Regions from separate parts of the Halomonas sp. AOP30-A1-24 genome, predicted to be linked through region 1. Evidence: predicted binding sites of a transcription regulator. Region 1 holds the regulator's gene; the other holds the start of a gene.
What was found. Region 1 encodes FliA, which starts transcription of late flagellar genes. Its sites were predicted from a motif close to CTAAAGTTNNNNNNNNNNCNGCCGATA; they were not measured.

Region 1 (5,621 bases):
TTGCGCCGTCGTTTGCGGCATCTTGTGGTCATGTCACAAGCAGAAATTCCGGATGACCGCACGCTGCGTGTGACCACCACAGTGGGTGGCCGCTAACCATGACCGCAAGCAGCGAACGTGTCAGCTATGTGTACAAACAAAAGGTAAGACATGAGCGTTAGGCGTTTTACGGGAGCAAACAGTCGTGATGTCATGCGCCAGGTGCGTGAAACGCTGGGAGATGATGCGCTAATTTTGGCGAACCGCCGTACTGATGACGGCGTTGAAATCATGGCGATGGCCGATGAGGCTGTCGAGCCTGTCGACGCCGCGTTAGAGGTAACCGCAAGTACGGTAGAACCCGCTACAGCGACGGACCCTCTTCAGGCCATGAGTGAGCGCCTACTGCGTGAAATGCAAGATATGCGCGCGCTTTTAACTAACCAACAGGTAACGAGCCAGCAGGCGCCTCGGCCCGCCGAGTCGGTGCAACAAGCCTCCGATACGCGCGCGCGGCTTTCTCAGTTGTTGACGCGAGTTGGCTTTAGCGCCGAGCTTGGCGATGAAGTACTCGCGGGTCTGCCAGCATCATTGAAAGCGCTTGGCCCTGAAAGTGAGCAACCGCTTGATTGGCTGCGCCAGCAGCTGACAAGCAGGCTTCATGTGTTAAATGACGAGGCCAGTTTTTTTGACCAAACGGGCATCGTCGCCTTGGTCGGTCCTACCGGAATAGGCAAAACCACGACCACCGCAAAGCTTGCGGCGCGCTTTGTGATGCGACATGGCACACGCCCTGTCGCGCTGGTCACCACGGATAGCTTTCGTATCGGCGCCCATGAGCAGCTCAGGATTTACGCACGCCTGTTGGATACCCCCATGTACGCCCTTGATGCTGAGCAGCCGGTCGATGATCTGCTGGGCCGCCTTCACGGCAAGCAGTGGGTCATGATTGATACGGTTGGGATGAGCCAGCGTGACCAGCGTGTTATTGATCAAATTGCTCATTTGCAGGGCGGAAGTTCCACGGTAAGGCTGGTACTGCTGTTGAACGCGGCTAGCCAGCCAGAAACCCTGGAAGAAGTCGTGCTGCGTTATCGTCAGGCCGCGCGGGCGGCAGGCGCTGAGCTTGATGACTGTATTATTACCAAGCAGGATGAAGCCGGCCGACTAGCCCCCGTGCTGGATATTGTTATCCGTCATGGTATGCGCGTGCTGTTTAGCTCTCATGGGCAGCAAGTGCCCGAAGATATGAGCGTGGCGCTGCCGGATGCGCTGATCAACCAGGCGTTGGAAAGCCAGGCGAAAGCAGCGCCGCAGCCTGGCTTCACGGCACCGGCTAGCATGCCTCGCTGGTCGCGAGATGTGCTTGGCCAAGGGCGGAGGCTGTCGCTACTACTGACGCGGCTGCGCCAGCGTTTGGCAGGCTTCGCCACGCTGGAAGCCATGTGGGATGTTAGCGCTTTGCCGAGCGAGCTACAGAGCGCGCAGCTTACTCGTCTGTTGCCGCACGCGTTACCCGCCCCTGGTGTGGTGTGGGCGGCACGCCGTAACGAGCGTGGCTGTGATTGGTCGATGCCGGATATCAGCATGGACGAACGGGGCGCTTGGCATGCCGTCCCCATGCTTCAACATCGCCAACCTGCGGGTTGGCAGGCCAGGCTTGAGACACGAATGGAGGCGGGCGCCACGGTGCATCTATTGCCCGTGCTGCCTCCGGCAGAAACCGTGCAGTGGCTGAATGAGCAACAGCTGACTTGGGTCAGCCTTGTGACATCCGCACAGCGTGTATACTTTCATGGCGAGCGTTCTGCGCTACGCGGACTATTTGAACAAAGCACGCTCAGCCATCATGTCAGCGTGCGGTTTCGTGGCCAGTCCATGCAGTTATGGACCGCTTATGCCGAAGTGCAAAATGAGGCGGGCAGTGTACTGCTTGCGTGGTATGGGGAGGTTCGTGACCCCGAAAGTGCCAAGGTCGTTGCCCGGCGCTACTGGTTGACGCCGGCTCGTTTAGGCGCCGATGTACTTTTCCAACTGGTCATTCAGCTGCAAAGTGAGGGCCTGGCAGCGCTCACCAAACGCGCGTTGCAGCAGTTTAAAGAGGCCGATAGCGGGGACGTGGATCCAGAAGTACGTCTACTGTTAGCCAGCGGCGTCGCGTCAGTGGTCGGGCATTTGGATAACGCGGATGATGATGAGGCGTCCAGTCTGCGTAGCGATCTACTCAGCCTGTTGGGCACGCGCCGAAAACGCCGCGATACGGCCATGCTGGATGCGTTGATGTACGCCTTTATGGCGCGCGACGCCATTCGCCAATTGGGCAGCGTTAGCCGAAAGGTGAATGTATGAGTCAGGATCAGGCGGCGGGCTTGCGCCAATGGGCCGACAGCCAGCGTCAGAAGCAGGCACCCAGCCAGCCTGATGCGCCGTTGGCAAGTGATATGGAGGTGATGAGCGAAGCGCCTGCGCCCGCGCCAGGTGCTGTTTCGCCCACCCCCACGATTGACGAGCAGCCGGTTGCGAAAGCCCCTTCGCGACCTAAAAAGCCCTTGTATATTATTGGTTTGCCAGGGCAGGGCGCGCAGGCTGTCAAACAGGCTCAACATCGCCTGGCTCAATGGTCTGCGCTGGGCCGTCACTGGGCAGGATCACCTGACGATTGGGATATACAGGCGGTTAGCGTTAATGCGCCTGATCTGGCTCAGCTAAGTGCTCGGCATGCGCGTTGGGCGCTCTGGGTTAACAGCGATGCGGACGCATTTGCCGAGATGTACCGGCTACTTCGCCAGGCGCGTGACAATGGCGGGCCTCGCCGATTATTGGCACTGCACGAGCCCTCTTTGTCGCGCCAAGGCTTGTTGGAAAACTTGCGTGAAGCCGCTAGCCACTATTTGGCCATCGATCTTCTGGTGCTGGCGCGCTGATAAGGAAATATTCGACATGTTAAGCAAGCTATTCAAGATGATGGGTGTTTGCGGGTTGATAGGTCTCATCGGTAGCGCTCAGGCGGCGGGCAGCTGGAGCACCTCGGTGCCGGGCGTGATGGTGGCCATGAGTGACCGGGAAACCCGTAGCCAGTCAATGACGCCACCCGATTCTGTACAGGTGCACAATCGTGTGATTGATCGGATACACTGGCAGCTTGAGGCGCCGCCGGGCAGCGCTATCAACGCATGGCTATGCCATCCGGAGCAGTGTGTGGCTCTCTCGGGAGGGCGCGGAACGGTCACCGAGCTGGCGGGAAGGCAGGTAAGTGCTCCTTTGCAGTTTCGTTTTAAGTTACTGCCTGGACAGCGGCCTGTTCGTGTTCAGGGTCTGCAAGTCATTGTGAACTATCAGTAAAAGTTGTATAGCCGCGAGGCAAAAAGATGTACACAGCACAAGGCAGAATCAAGCAAGGCGAGCTATTCACACAATACATGCCACTGGTAAGACGTCATGCCTTAACACTGCAGGTCAGGTTGCCAGCCAGTATTGAACTTGATGATCTTATTCAGGCGGGCACGGTAGGGCTTTTAGAAGCACTGGGCCGTTTTGATGCCGCTCATGGTGCCAGCTTTGCGACGTTTGCCAGCCAGCGTATCCGTGGGGCGATGGTCGATGAACTGCGTACGCGGGATTGGTTGCCACGCAGCGTGCGCCGCGCTGCGCGCGCTGTGGACGACGCGATCCGGCGGCTAGAGCAGCAGCTCGGGCGCTCGCCGGAAGAGAGTGAAATTGCCTTGGCGCTTGAGATGCCGCTGGGTGATTACCAACAGCTGCTCAACGACACCAATAGCGGTCAGCTATTGCCGTTTGAAGAGTTGGTTGCCGATGGTGGTGAGCCGGTAAGTTTTGATGTGAGCAACTTGCCGTTTGAAAAGCTGCTGGATGAGCAGCAGCGCCAAACATTGGTTGCTGCCATTGAGGCGTTGCCAGAGCGCGAGAAACTGCTCATGGCACTTTATTACCAGGAAGAGCTGAATTTAAAAGAAGTGGGCGCCGTGCTGGGCGTGACCGAGTCGCGTGTGTCTCAGTTGCATAGCCAAGCCATTAGCCGTCTGCGTGCCCGGTTGCATGATTCAGCCTAAACAACCGATACGTTAACTCACAATAACCGGCGAGGAGCCGTTGATGAACCCGTCCACGTTGATAGGTATATTCGCCAGTATGCTGCTGCTAGTAAGCGTGCTGTTCTTTACTGCGGAGTCCCCTGAAAGTTTTATCAATCTGCCGGGCCTGGCGATTGTTATAACCGGTACTCTGGCCGCTACTTTTATAAGCTATCCGCTAAAAGAGGTGTTACGCGTTGTACGCTTGGTAGGGCTTGTCTTTCGGCGTGAAAATACCTATATACGCGACGATATCAACGAGCTGGTCGCCATGTCCCGGCTATGGTTTAAAGGCGATGTGCGTGCAGTCGAACAAGAGTTGGAGCATACGCGCAATCCGTTTTTACGTACCGGTATTCAGTTAGTCATTGCCAATACCAAAGAAGATGAGATCTTCGACATGCTGCGTTGGCGGATTGCCCGGCTCAAGGCTCGCGAGCACGCAGAAGCCCAGATTTTTCGCACCATGGCGACCTATGCGCCAGCGTTTGGCATGATTGGCACGCTGGTGGGATTGGTTAATATGCTGGAAGTCATGGATGCCGGTGACCTGGATGTCATTGGCCCCCGTATGGCGGTGGCGCTGCTCACCACCTTCTACGGTATTTTGCTGGCGAATCTGGTGTTTAAACCCATCGCGGTGAAGCTAGAACGACGTACAGAAGAGCGCCTGATTACCATGAACATGGTGCTGGAAGGTATTTCACTGATCACCAAGCGCCGCCTGCCCTCTTTTATTGAGGAAACGCTCAATTCATTTATCGCCAACTATAACGATGAGATTCGCGATGCCACTATAAAGCCCCGGCCTGATACACCAAGCGCGACGGCAAAGGGCTAAGGCGATGCTGGATAACAATACGCGCCATGCGCTGGAGCTTCCCGCCGGGCAGGGTGAAAGCGATGAGAGCTGGCTGACCAGTTATCTGGACGTGCTCACCCTGCTGATTACGCTGTTTGTTTTGTTGCTGGCTTTGGCTCCCCCCGGTGGTAATGAAGCACTTGAGGGTGAGGAAGCGTCCATGGCCAGCGTGATTAGCTCACTGCCCTTGGCAACGCTTGCCACCGGTATTCACCCGCGCCATAGCGGGTTGCAGCCCCAGATGGCGGCATTGGATATTCCCGGCGTCAGCGTATCGCAGGGCCAGGAGGGCGTAACGCTACGCATTGATGATAGCCTTTTATTTCCCAGTGGCGAGGCAGTGCTAACCTCTCTAGGCCAAGAGGTGATAGAAAGTCTTGTCGATGTGTTCGCGGCCTTTGATGGTCAGGTTTCCGTTGAAGGACATACTGACAATCTTCCTATTGCGACCACTCGGTTCCCTTCCAACTGGGAACTCTCCGCCGGACGTGCGATTGCCGTTATGCGCCACCTGGAAGGTCAGGGCATAGCGATTTCTCGAATGCGGGCCGTTGGTTATGCGGATACTCAACCTATGGAGAGCAACGCAACACCTGAAGGGCGAGCTGCTAACCGGCGCGTTGAACTGTTGTTACGACAACAGCCAGAAGGGTGAGTGGACTGCTCAAGGCTGGGGTTGTGCCTAAGCA
Region 2 (5,621 bases), on a different contig from region 1:
TGCCCTGCTTTATCGAACGTGAGTGCAGCAGGCGGCTTACCTTCGCAGTGACGCTGCCAAATAGCGCGCATGGCGTCGGTAAAGTGTCCCGCAAAGAGAGGGGCGTTACACACCGGTGACGCTAACAGTATTTGACGCAAGTGCTGTCTGATAGCGGCCAGGCTATCGAGATCGGATGCCAGGTCGATAACACGCGCCTTATACTCTTCCCAGCACGTGACGACTAGCTCCGGCATACCCGCATTAACAAGATGGGTCGCACTATGACGCCCTGCAAACGTAGGACCGGGAAGCGTTACAACGGGAACGCCCATCAAAAACGATTCGCAGGTGGTCAAGCCCCCTGAATAAGGCCAAGGGTCCAGTGAAATATCAACCTTGTTATACGCATCCAATAATTCAGCGTGCGAAGAGGGCCCTTCAATAATAAGCCGTGAGCTTTCGATGCCATGCAGTGCCATGGTCTCTCTAATTTTCTGGCAACGTTCCTCGCTCTTATACTGCATACTCTTTAACATTAGCTTAGAGTTAGGCAGCGCATCCATTAGCTTTGCCCACTGCTCTAATACGACATCGTTAAGCTTCGTCGCGTTGTTAAAGCACCCTAAGGTGATGTAACCGTTCTGTCGTGCCGGTAAGGGCCCTACCTCGGGTTCGTAACCACCAGGAGGCACATAGCAAATATAATCGTTAGGTAGGCGAATGAGTTTTTCAACGTACTCTTCATCCACTCCCTCGGGAGTTTCTACGCTATCGCTAATAAGGTAATCAATAGCAGAGAGCCCCGTGGTATTAATTAAACCACCGACCCACTTCACCTGAAGCGGTGCGGGACGCCTACTCACAGCAAGAACCCTGTTGCCCGCATTATGACCCGCCAGGTCAATCAGAATATCAATCTTATCACTGGCGACTTGCTCCGCGACTTGCTCATCATTAAGCGGCTGAATACTCATCCATTTTTCAGATGCTGCTTGTAACCGTTGTGTAATACCATCAATCGCATTATTGGTGCTATAGAGGTAGAGGGCTATCTGCGCTTTCGACACATTCTCCAAAGCAGACGTTATCATTCGCCCAACGGGATGCCCCCGAAAACCGTCAGAAATTAACCCAATTCTTAATTGCTTTTGAGGGTCTACTAAATTGTCGTAGGATTTAATGGTTGTTTGAACAGAAAATTTATTGTCCCATTGTTTACAAAGGCCGGTGATTTCCTCAGCCGTTTTATGAGGATGATAATGGCATGTAGTTATAATATTTGAGAAAGGGCCAGGCGCCAGGGGATTAATACGGTGGGCTTGTTGATAAGCATCCAAGCCTTTATCAAGGTCGCCCACAGCATTATATACATTCCCCAGATTATTCCAGGAAAGATAATTATTTGGTGCAAGTTGCGCTGCCTTCTCTAACGTTTTCTGCGCCCGCGAATATTCAAATTTTTGCATCAAGACGTTGCCTAGTGTGTTGAGCATATCAACATCATTAGGCGCCAGGCGGCACGCTTCATCTGCGTAGGTTAGGGCATCGTCGTAACGCGCCTGCGTGTAGTAAATATAACCGATATAGTGCTGGGCTTTTGCAAAACCTGGCTGGCGCTTTACCGCTTCTTTTAAGAGCGCCAAGCCTTGCTCGGGGTCACCTAGCTGGTGAGTAATCCTGCCTTTTACAGCCAGTGCCTCCGCATCGTTAGGTGTCAGCATAAGCGCCTTATCAAGGGCTTCTAGCGCTTCCTGGCGCAAGCCTGCCTCTGAAAGCTCAGCCCCAAGCTGTTTCCAGGCAGCCGCATTTTGCGGTTGGCGCTCTGCCAGTTTTTTTGCCTTATGCAGCGATGACGGAACACTCTTTCCAGTGACGCTATTCTGGCGAGCTTTCCTGGGCATGGAAGCAGATGTTTTTTTCGACATGAGAAGGCATTCCGCATTTATATTTGCTGGGTAGCATACGCGTATAGAAGAGGCAGCAAAGGTAGGAAAAGCAGCTAATAGATAGCCTAACTAACTGAACGCGTAACACCCAAAACAAGACAGGCCTCCCAAAGGAGGCCTGTATTTTATCCGACAAAGCGGAAGTGTACTGCGCCAGCTTATTAGCCCAGCAGAGAAAGAACGTTCTGTGGAACCTGGTTGGCCTGGGCCAGTACAGAAGTACCCGCCTGCTGAAGAATCTGTGCGCGAGTCATGTTGCTTACTTCTGAGGCATAGTCAGCATCTTCGATGCGTGAGCGTGCTGCAGAAAGGTTAGTTTCGTTGGTTTGCAGGTTGGTAATCGCGGATTCAAAACGGTTTTGAATAGCACCCAAACCTGAACGCAGCTCATCAACTTGTTTTAGCGCATTATCAAGCTGCTCCATCGGGTCAGAAGTAGCAGCGCTTAACAGATCTTTGGCGCCCAGCTTACTACCATCAACAGTGAAGGCAGCATCAGTAGAGCCATTTGCGATAGCCGCTTCAGAAGGCTCAAGTGCTACCTGGAAGGTAACCGCAGTGCCGGAAGTGGCTTCAATACCCTGTAAGCCCAGCGCTTTTACTTCTGATTCACTTGTAGCGGTGATAGTAACATCTACATACCAGTTACCATTGTCGTCAACCTGCGCAGCGCCAGCAGTTGTAACAGAACCGGTAGCAATACCCAGGTTTGTTGCCAGTTCATCACGGAAACCAGTTGCAGAGACAGTATTGCCTGTCACGCCAGTGGCTTTGCCGTATGCTTTTTCGTAGTCAGCTGTTTCTGCAGCGGCAAGGCCTTCACCTGGGCCATTCACATTGAAGCTGGAGAGGTTCAATGTGCCGGCAGTAATTTTTTCCAGTTTAACGTCGATCATTTCGCCGTCGTTAGCACCTACCTGGATAGACAGGTTGCGGTCTTCAGCCAGTACTTTAACGCCGTTAAAGTCAGTCTGCTCAGAGATGCGGTTGATCTCAGTCAGACGCTGATCGATTTCATCCTGGATGGATTTACGGTCGTCAGCAGAGTTGGTGTCGTTCTGGGCTTGAACCGTCAGTTCACGCACACGCTGCAGGTTGTCGTTTACCTGGTTCAGGGCGCCTTCAGCGGTTTGCGCAACAGAGATACCGTCGTTGGCGTTACGCTGAGCCTGAGACAGGCCAGTGATCTGTGAAGACATGCGGTTAGCAATGGCTTGACCAGCCGCATCATCTTTCGCGCTGTTGATACGCAGACCAGAGCTCAGACGCTCCATAGAGGTAGACAGCGCGCTCTGAGATTTGCTCAGGTTTTGCTGACCGATCATTGCTGTGATGTTGGTATTGATCACTGACATGGTGGTATTCCCCTTTCAATAAGACTGGCCACGTGGCCCGCTGTTCGGCGTGTTGTGCGCCGTTATACTTAATAACGGCGCAACGGAGGAAATCTTTAGGGGGAAGTAGCAAAAAATTATGTAATTTTTGGTAATGAGGGGATTACCAACATTCGACACAGGGCATGTGGAGGCAGGCGCGGTGTGAGGGATACGTTTATGCTGATTCTTGTGGAGGCTGAGGTTACCCGGCGCTAGCGGCCATGTTGGCCTATAGAGCTGCGTTACTCAACCCCGGCAGCGCGGGGCACTGCTTCGCCGATGTGTCGGACCACCACTGAAGTGGGCTCCCACAAAAGCAGCCCGAGTGAGTAAGCAGTCTACACAGCCCCCCAACACATCGACACAACCGGTTTTGTGGGAGCTGAGTTCACTCGGCGATGGCGGCGCTAGCTGCCCTTACCCCGGCAGCGGGTGGCACTGCATTGCGGGTGGTTTCTCACAATGAGCGGGGCAGCGGTTTTGTGGGAGCTGAGTTCACTCGGCGATGGCGGCGCTAGCTGCCCTTACCCCGGCAGCGCTATGCGCTGCATTGCGGGTGCGCTTCGCTTACCGCGCACTACATTTGTGCCGTTGGCCTATAGGGTGTGCTGTGTTAACCAACCCCCGGCAGTGCTGCGCACTGCGTTGCGGGTGCGCTTCGCTTACCGCGCACTACATTTGTGCCGTTGGCCTATAACGTGTGCTGTGTTAGCCAACCCCCGGCAGCGCGGGGCGCTGCTTTCTCAGTCAGTGCTTACCTTCGATACGCAGTTTTGCAATATCATGAATAGATAGGCCCGTCGCTTCGGAAATCTGCTCATCATTTAGCACTCCAAACGATAAGAGGTGGCGTACCGTTTTACGCTTTTCTTGTAACGCGTACTTCTCAGCCTCTTGGCGACCTTCTTGGCGACCTTCTTGGCGACCTTCTTGGCGACCTTCCTGACGACCTTCTAGCCGCTCTTTCTTCACCAAGTTTTCCAGGTTTTCTGCCAACATGTTTTTATCCTCCACCAAACTTGTAAGCGCTTCCAGGTTGATGCCTGCGCCAAGCCGTTGCAGGTGGCGCTTCACCCAGCGCGTAATGATTGGGTCAATGCGCGGTTTATGGGGGTCTGCCTGAATGATCGCGACAATGCGGTCAACCGCTTGTTGCAGGCTTTCCCAGCTCGTGGCCGCGTTTTCAATGCTAAATATACCGCTTAGAGGGCTGTGACGCTGCGCTAGTTCCTCATCAGTGTAAGCACCTTCATCAATTAAATAATAGCGCAGATGCGGCTGGTAAGGCTGTAAAAAGACGGGTGGCGTAGGCTGCACCATGTCGTATATATCATGCTTGGCTGACCAGCGCTCTGTCCCGTTATATAACACAACAGGGAACACGGGCGGCAAGCCTTTACCGGGCGTGGTCGCTTTCGCTTTTAGCAAATGGTCATAGAAGCAGGCAACGTAGTGCATCAGCCGAATGGGCATTGTGCGGTCGACCCGGGATTGAAACTCAAGTAACAGGTAGAGGTAGACCTCCTGGATAGCCCCTTGCCAGTTCACCTGCACCGACCAGACCAGATCTTCAAACTTCTCTTCAAAAAGCGGTGTGATGTAATTGCCACTATGGAGTTTTAATGTGCTGAAATCCATCAGCTCAGAGATTTCTGGCGGGGCAAAGCCTTCAAGCAGTTGTTGAACAAATTCAGGGTAGCTGAAAAGTTCTTTATAGCCAGTGTCGTAGTGATTTGCCATGGGCCCTCCTGCGCAGTACCGGGGATGTTAGCACGGCCGCGCAAGGGCGATCACTTTTGAGGCCTGGCAAGACAGGTTGTAGAAGCTGAGTTACTCGGCGATGGCGGCGCTAGCCGCCCTTGCTCAACCACGCTCATAACAAACGCGCCTTACTGAGTAAATAGCGCTTCCAGGCTATCAGCGACAAGCACTTGCTCCGACCAAACGGCTAGCTGCTCAGGCGTTGCTTTTTGCAGCTGTTCATCCACCCAATTGGGTAATTGGCCAAATCTAAAGACAAGCAGATTCCTAAAAATTTTTCGCTTTGTCTCTTGATAACCTTCCTCATAGCCCTCTTGATACGCTTTCAGGCGCTCTTTTCTCAAGAGATTTTCCAGGTTTTCTGCCAGCATGTCTTTGTCCTCCACCAGACTGGTGAGCGTTTCAAGATTAACGCCTGCGCCAAGCCGCTGCAGGTGGCGCTTCACCCAGCGCGTAATGATTGGGTCAATGCGCGGTTTTCGAAGCGGAGCCAGTGGTTTTGTGGGAGCTGAGTTTACTCGGCGATGGCGGCGTTAGTCGCCCTTACCCCGGCAGC

Region 2: a site for FliA is predicted at 3,356-3,382, ahead of ACT3TJ_RS15580 (FliC/FljB family flagellin). Genes of this name have one in related genera too.

What each region holds. Positions count from the first base shown of each region.
Region 1 covers NZ_JBQSXL010000001.1:188,682-194,302, reverse strand. The annotation lists gene flhA (flagellar biosynthesis protein FlhA) at 1-96, shown strand, start outside; gene flhF (flagellar biosynthesis protein FlhF) at 151-2,328, shown strand; gene ACT3TJ_RS00935 (hypothetical protein) at 2,325-2,903, shown strand; gene ACT3TJ_RS00930 (flagellar protein FlhE) at 2,920-3,321, shown strand; gene ACT3TJ_RS00925 (RNA polymerase sigma factor FliA) at 3,348-4,049, shown strand; gene ACT3TJ_RS00920 (motility protein A) at 4,093-4,911, shown strand; gene ACT3TJ_RS00915 (OmpA/MotB family protein) at 4,916-5,587, shown strand; gene ACT3TJ_RS00910 (hypothetical protein) at 5,611-5,621, shown strand, end outside.
Region 2 covers NZ_JBQSXL010000032.1:26,363-31,983, reverse strand. The annotation lists partial or broken gene ACT3TJ_RS15590 (O-linked N-acetylglucosamine transferase, SPINDLY family protein) at 1-1,475, opposite strand, end outside; partial or broken gene ACT3TJ_RS15585 (tetratricopeptide repeat protein) at 1,494-1,703, opposite strand; gene ACT3TJ_RS15580 (FliC/FljB family flagellin) at 2,090-3,283, opposite strand; gene ACT3TJ_RS15575 (Rpn family recombination-promoting nuclease/putative transposase) at 4,052-5,044, opposite strand; gene ACT3TJ_RS15570 (hypothetical protein) at 5,194-5,511, opposite strand.